Linked DNA regions of Haloferula helveola. Each later gene encodes a partner of the first gene's protein in a complex. Links are inferred from orthologs where the notes say so. Each region holds a gene or a part of one and is shown on either strand. Other genes may lie near its edges.

What was found.
Region 2: the proteins of carA (region 1) and carB are in contact, whole or in part, in a solved structure (PDB 1KEE), measured with the Escherichia coli proteins. The link is inferred for Haloferula helveola from one-to-one orthologs.

The regions. Positions count from the first base shown.
Region 1 is NZ_AP024702.1:3,820,565-3,823,879, reverse strand. What follows is about bases 316-3,315. They hold carA (glutamine-hydrolyzing carbamoyl-phosphate synthase small subunit), read left to right. Parts: upstream 316-1,245; coding sequence 1,246-2,385; downstream 2,386-3,315. Other genes in these bases: HAHE_RS14370 (adenylosuccinate synthase), read left to right, coding at 2,455-3,315; HAHE_RS14380 (lysophospholipid acyltransferase family protein), read left to right, coding at 316-1,128. In the rest of the region: HAHE_RS14385 (3-hydroxyacyl-ACP dehydratase FabZ family protein), read right to left, coding at 1-158; more of HAHE_RS14380, read left to right, coding at 292-315. UniProt on the Escherichia coli protein: Small subunit of the glutamine-dependent carbamoyl phosphate synthetase (CPSase).
Region 2 is NZ_AP024702.1:2,285,711-2,289,853, reverse strand. The notes cover bases 87-3,914. They hold carB (carbamoyl-phosphate synthase large subunit), read left to right. Parts: upstream 87-456; coding sequence 457-3,714; downstream 3,715-3,914. Other genes in these bases: HAHE_RS08345 (hypothetical protein), read right to left, coding at 87-363. Also shown: more of HAHE_RS08345, read right to left, coding at 1-86; HAHE_RS08335 (SUMF1/EgtB/PvdO family nonheme iron enzyme), read right to left, coding at 4,077-4,143. UniProt on the Escherichia coli protein: Large subunit of the glutamine-dependent carbamoyl phosphate synthetase (CPSase).

The DNA.
Region 1 (3,315 bases):
CCGGGCATCAGCGGTCGGCCGGGAAAGTGTCCGGCGAGGAATGCCTCGTCACCCCGCACCGTGTAGGAACCGCGGGCGCTCTTGCCCGGGTCGAGTTCGACGAGTTCGTCGACAAAGCGGAACTCCGGACCGTGGGGGAGCGAATCGAGTGCGGACATGGCCGCATCTCTCGCATTCCTTCCGGACTTGGCAAGCCGAGTTGTGTTGCTGAATGCACGGATTGGAGATTTCGCAAGCAAGAGCCACAATTGCGTCTTGGCCGCCGGGGATGCCTCCCGGTATGTTTCAAACATGCCCCCGCCGGAGCCCACCGTGATCCGTGGTTCCGCGACCCTCCCGGTCGCGGCCCGGGCATGGTGGTGGTGGCCCATCGAGACCCTTGCTGCCGTTGGCGGCTTCGCCTACTGGGGCGTTTTCGGGCTGCTCTTCACGCTGATCGGGCTTCCGCTCTCGCTGATCCTTCCCCGGCGCACCGGCGAGCGGCTCGGACGTTCGATGCTCCACCGCGCGTTCAGGGTGTTTGTCTGGTATCTCCGCGCAACCGGTCTCGTCTACGCCGACATCGATTCGCTCAAGCCGCTCCGCGGGCGCTCCGAGCCGGTGATCATCGCACCCAACCACACCTCGCTGTGGGATGCGGTGTTCGTGATCGCCTGCCTGCCACAGCCGATCTGCATCATGAAGGAGAGCATTCTGTGCAATCCCTTCCTCGGCGGCGGCGCCCGACTCGCGGGCTACATCCCGAACGGTTGCTCGTCCCGCCTGATCCGCGATGCCGCGGACGCGCTCGGCCGGGGCGGCCAGCTCCTGCTCTTCCCCGAAGGCACGCGAACGCGCCGCAACCGGCGCTGGATCAATCCGCTCAAGGGCGGCTGCTCGCTGGTCGCGCGGCGCGCCGAAGTCCCGGTGCTGCCGGTCTACATCCGCAGCAACACCCGCTTCCTCGAAAAGGGCTGGCCGTTGTGGAAACGCCCGGAGTTCCCGATCCGCATGAGTTTCGAACTCGGCGAGCCGCTGATTCCCGGCGAGGAAGAAAGCGCGCGCGACTTCACCGGACGCCTTGAGGGGAACTACGAGCGGAATCTCTCCCGCGCCCACAAACTGCGCCGTCAGGTCGAGGCCGGGTAGGACTCCGGAATCCGCCGATTTGGGAGGCATTCCGCATTCGACAATCCGCCGCGGGCGTCCTTACCCTCCCGCGCCGCGCGCCGGACCCGAGTCCCCCGGAGCGCTGCCACTGTTCCCATGAAAGCCATTCTCGCTCTCGAAGACGGCCGACTTTTCGAAGGACGCGCATTCGGCGCCACCGGTACCAGCACCGGTGAGATCTGCTTCAACACCTCGATGACCGGATACCAGGAGGTCATCACCGACCCCTCCTACCGCGGGCAGATCGTCACCATGACCTACCCGCAGATCGGCAACTACGGAGTGAATCCGGACGACGCCGAATCCGCCTCGCCCCACGTCCGCGGTTTTGTCATTGGAGAGCTTTCGCCCGTCGCATCGAACTACCGGTCGCGCCAGACGCTGGCCGAGTATTTCAGCGAGCACGGGATCATCGGGATCGAGCACGTCGACACCCGCGCGCTGACCAAGCACCTCCGCTCGGCCGGCGCGATGCGCGCCTGCCTGACGACCGAACTCACCGCCGAGGAAGCCGTCGAGGCCGCGCTGAAGTCGCCATCGATGGAAGGCTGCGACCTCGTCCAAGAGGTCACCGTCGGCGACCCCTACGCGTGGGAACAGGACTCGCGCCGCTTCACGCTTCCGAATGTCGTGACCTCACAGGAAGGCAACTGGATGGAACTCCCGCCCATCCGCAGCCGCATCGTGGCTTACGACTTCGGCGTCAAATACAACATCCTGCGCCGACTCCGCCAGGCGGGCTTCGAGGTCGAGGTCGTGCCTTCGACCACCCCCGCAGAGGCGGTGCTCAACCGCAACCCCGACGGCATCTTCCTGTCGAACGGCCCTGGAGATCCGGCCGCACTCGGTTACATCCACGGCGAAGTGAAGAAGCTCATCGGCAAGAAGCCGATCTTCGGCATCTGCCTCGGCAACCAGATCCTCGGCCATGTCTTCGGAGGCAAGACCTTCAAACTGAAGTTCGGCCACCGCGGCGGCAACCAACCGGTCAAGGACCTGCGCACCGGCAAGATCTCGATCACCTCCCAGAACCACGGCTTCGCGGTGGATCCGGATTCCTTCGACACCAATGTCGAGGTCACCCACATCAACCTCAACGACGACACCGTCGAGGGCATCCGCCACAAGGACTACCCCGTCTTCAGCGTCCAGTATCACCCCGAGGCGGCCCCCGGCCCCCACGACGCCGCCTATTTCTTCGACGAGTTCGCGGACCTAGTGGACCAATCGAAATGACCCGCGAGTTTCTGCGGCAGCTCATCCCGGACCACTGATCACCGATCACTGGACACTGACCACTTTTCCATGAACATCATCGTCACAGGTCTCCAATGGGGAGACGAAGGCAAAGGCAAGATCGTCGACTATCTCACCGAATCGGCCGACGTCGTCGTCCGTGGCCAGGGAGGCAACAACGCCGGTCACACGGTGATCGCCCGCGGCACCAAATACATCCTCCACCTGCTGCCTTCGGGCATCCTGTGGGATGGCAAGACCAACGTGATCGGCAACGGCGTCGTGCTGGACCCTGCCGGACTGGTTTCGGAAATCGAGCGGGTCGAGGCCCAAGGGGTCTCGATCACCCCCGACAAGCTTCTCATCTCCGACCGCGCCCATGTCGTGCTGCCGCTGCACAAGGAACTGGACGCCGCCCGCGAGGCCGCCCTCGGCGACCGCAAGATCGGCACCACCAAGCGCGGAATCGGCCCGGCCTACGCCGACAAGGTGAACCGCTGCGGACTGCGGGTCGCCGACCTGTTCGACGAGACCTTCGCCCGCGAAACGATCGCGCTGCGGACCGCCGACGCCAACGAGATCCTCAAGCGCTACGACCTGCCGACCTTCGATCCCGAACAGCAGGCCGACGAGGTATTCGCCGCCTTCGAACGCCTCCGCCCGCACGTGACCAACACGATCCCCGTGCTCCACGAAGCATGGAAGGCCGGCAAGAACATCCTCTTCGAAGGGGCGCAAGGCACGTTGCTCGACATCGACTTCGGCACCTTCCCGTTCGTCACCTCCTCGAACACCACCGCCGGCGGTTGCTGCACCGGCTCCGGCCTGCCGCCGACATCGATCGACCAGGTCGTCGGAGTCTGCAAGGCCTACACCACGCGCGTTGGCGCCGGTCCGTTCCCGACGGTCGATGAAGGGTTGTCGCAGTAC
Region 2 (4,143 bases), 1.5 Mb from region 1 along the record:
CTGCTTCTTCTCGACCACCCGGGCCGGCTTGCCCTTGTAGTCGCCGCCCTGGACCGGATTCCAGCACCACGGCTTTTCGACCCACTTCGAGCCGTCCGGCTTCCCGTAGTACGACTGCTGGATGAAGCGCCCGCGGTCGGCATGGTTGAGCAGGTTCGGACCGTCCGGCTTCTCCGAGAAGTGGAAGATCGAGCCGCCGGATTCGAGGTCGACTCCGATCCGGATCCGGTCGTTTTCCAGAAATGCGGGCTCCGCGGCGAGTGCCGGAACGGAGGCCAGGAGGAGGCAGGCGAGACGGACCATCGACACGGATACGGCGGGATTTCCGGGATCTCCCGCGAATGATCGGCACTTGCGTTTCATCCAACCCTTTACATCGGTGGCAGGGCCTGACAAGTACCCCGAAATTTAGCCCGCGCACTTGGTCGGCGCTGTGCTGAAACCTCCTGTCCCACCATGCCAAAAGACACCTCCATCAAGAAGATCCTCGTCATCGGTTCCGGCCCCATCGTCATCGGCCAGGGCTGCGAGTTCGACTATTCCGGCGTGCAGGCCTGCAAGGCACTCCGCGAGGAAGGCTACGAGGTGGTGCTGGTGAACTCGAATCCGGCGACGATCATGACCGACCCGGAGTTCGCCCACCGGACCTACGTCGAGCCGATCACCCCGGAGGTCGTCGAGAAGATCATCGTCAAGGAGCAGCCCGACGCTCTGCTGCCGACCCTCGGCGGCCAGACGGCGCTCAACTGCTCGATGGACCTGTTCAAGTCGGGCACGCTCGACAAGCACGGCGTGAAGATGATCGGCGCCAATGCCGACGCGATCGACAAGGGGGAGGACCGCCAGCTTTTCAAGGATGCGATGATCAAGATCGGCATCGATCTGCCGCAATCCGGCACCGCCCATACGATGGAGGAGGCGAAGAAGGTCGCCGAAGAGCTTGCCGAGGCGACCGGCAAGAAGTTCCCCCTCATCATCCGCCCCGCTTTCACGCTCGGCGGCCAGGGCGGCGGCATCGCCTACAATCGCGAGGAGTTCGAGGAGATCATCGCCCGCGGACTCGACCTGTCGCCGGTGAGCGAAGTCCTCATCGAGGAATCGCTGCTCGGCTGGAAGGAGTTCGAGATGGAGGTGATGCGCGACCGCGCCGACAACTGCGTGGTCATCTGCGCCATTGAGAACATCGACCCCATGGGCGTGCACACCGGCGACTCGATCACGGTGGCTCCGGCGCAGACGCTGACCGACCGCGAGTACCAGATCATGCGCGACGCGTCCTTCGCCGTCATCCGCGAGATCGGCGTCGAGACGGGCGGATCGAACATCCAGTTCTCGATCGACCCGGTCAGCGGCCGGATGATCGTCATCGAGATGAACCCGCGGGTCTCCCGCTCGTCGGCCCTCGCGTCGAAGGCGACCGGCTTCCCGATCGCCAAGATCGCCGCCAAGCTGGCCGTCGGCTACACGCTCGACGAGCTGCCGAACGACATCACCCGCGAGACGCCCGCCAGCTTCGAGCCGACGATCGACTACGTGGTTACCAAGCTGCCGCGCTTCACCTTCGAGAAATTCCCTACGGCAAACGCCGTACTCACGACCCAGATGAAGGCGGTCGGCGAGGCGATGTCGATCGGCCGCACCTTCAAGGAGTCGATGCAGAAGGCGCTGCGCTCGCTCGAGACCGGCCGCTGGGGCTTCGGCTTCGATCCGAAGGGTCCGTCGGCGCCGATGCACACCGACATCGAGCAGAAGCTCGCGGTGCCGAATGCCGAACGCATTTTCTGGGTCCAGGTGGCCTTCACCAACGGCTGGTCGATCGACGAGGTGTTCGAGGCGACCGCGATCGATCCGTGGTTCCTCCACCATCTGAAGGAGATCGCCGAGGAAGGCCGGACGCTTGCCAACTGCGACCTCAAGACGGCCAAGCGGCTCGGGTTCGCCGACCGCCAGATCGCCCGCGCCCGCAACCTCGAGGCGGCCCGCAGCAGCGGCCACACCCAGTCGGATGTCGAGGCGGTGACCGAGGATTCAGTTCGCGAGGAGCGCAAGGCGGCCGGCATCATTCCCGGCTACCGGCTGGTCGACACCTGTGCCGCCGAGTTCGAGGCCTACACGCCCTACTTCTACTCGAGCTATGGTGACGAGAACGAGGCGCGCGATACCGGGAAGAAAAGCATCATCATCCTCGGCGGCGGCCCGAACCGGATCGGCCAGGGAATCGAGTTCGACTACTGCTGTGTGCACGCCGCCTTCGCGGTGAAGGAGCTTGGCTACGAGGCGATCATGGTGAACTCGAATCCGGAAACGGTTTCGACCGACTACGACACCTCCGACAAGCTGTTCTTCGAGCCGCTCACGCTCGAGGACGTGCTCAACATTTGCGATCAGGAGAAGCCGGCCGGTGTGATCGTCCAGTTCGGCGGCCAGACGCCGCTCAACCTCGCCGCCGACCTCAAGCGTCACGGCGTGCCGATCATCGGAACCTCGCCAGAGAGCATCGACCTCGCCGAGGACCGCAAACACTTCTCCGCACTGCTCGACAAGCTCGGCCTCAAGCAGGCCGAAGCCGGTACCGCGATCGACGAGGACGGCGCCGTCGAGGTCGCCAACCGCATCGGCTACCCGGTGCTCGTCCGGCCGTCGTTCGTCCTCGGCGGACGCGCGATGATGATCGTTTACGAGGACAGCGAGCTGCGCCGCTACATGCGTGAGGCCGTCGACGCCTCACCGGAGCGCCCGGTGCTGGTCGACCGTTTCCTCGATGGCGCGACCGAGGTCGACGTCGACTGCATCGCCGACGGCAAGACCGCGGTGGTCGGTGCGATCATGGAGCACATCGAGCAGGCCGGTATCCACTCGGGCGACTCGGCTTGCTGCATCCCGTCCTACTCGCTCTCGGATTCGATCAAGGAACAGATCGACACCGCGGCCAAGAACCTCGCGAAGGAGCTCGACGTGAAGGGCCTGATGAACATCCAGTTCGCGGTGAAGGATGAGCAACTCTACGTGATCGAGGTCAACCCGCGCGCCTCGCGCACCGTTCCGTTTGTTTCGAAAGCGACCGGAGTGCCGCTGGCGAAATACGCGACCCAGATCATGCTCGGCAAGACGCTCGACGAGATCGGATTCACCCAAGCCGTGATTCCTCCGCATTTCTCGGTGAAGGAAGCGGTCTTCCCGTGGAACCGTTTCCCGGGGATCGACATCGTGCTCGGTCCGGAGATGAAGTCGACCGGCGAGGTGATGGGCATCGATGCCGATTGGGGCATGGCCTACGCCAAGAGCCAGATCAGCGCCTTCAACCCGCTGCCGACGAAGGGCAACGTCTTCCTGTCCGTCGTCGATCGCGACAAGCCCCGCGCCCTCGCGGTGGCCAAGGACCTCGTCGATCTCGGATTCACGCTTTGGTCGACGGGGGGGACCTACCAGTTCCTCCAAGACGCCGGTGTGGCCTGCGAGCGCCTGTTCAAACTGCACGAGCAACGTCGTCCGAACGTCGTCGACATGATGAAGAACGGCGAGATCGCTTTCGTCATCAACACGCCGAGCGACCAAGCCGCGCGTGCCGACGAGGTGAAGATCCGCTCGACCGCGATCACGATGAAGGTCTCCCACGCCACCAACCTCGCCGCCGCCGAGGCCTGCGTGAAGGCGATGCGCTCGCTGAAGGAGCGCGAGCTGACCGTCCAGCCGCTGCAGGATTACCATCCGTAAGGCAGGGGACGGGAGTCAGGAGTCAGGAGTCAGGAGTCAGGAGTCAGGAGTCAGGGCAGGGGTCAGGGCTTAGGGGTTAGGGGTTAGGGGTTAGGGGTTAGGGGTTAGGAGACGGACGTGGCCGGGACTTCAGGCAGCCCCGAAGGGGCGTAGGCGTTTAGCCACGGGGTTCACCCCGTGGTGAGCCGGTCAGCCAAACCCTTGAGCCCCGCGAGGGGCGGCGGCAGAGAGGGTCATCATCTGCAGGGCCGAACGTTGAAATCGCATCGACGATGCCGAGATGTGCGTGAAGGCTGACCCTCCATCGGCTGCAGGATGGTCATCCCTGGGGTCGGCGGACGAGCGAGGGCGCTCGTCCCTACCTAGTCCGGCCGGGTGACGACGCGGAAGCCGAGGTCGGAGCGGCGGAGGAGACGGTTTGGGGTCCAC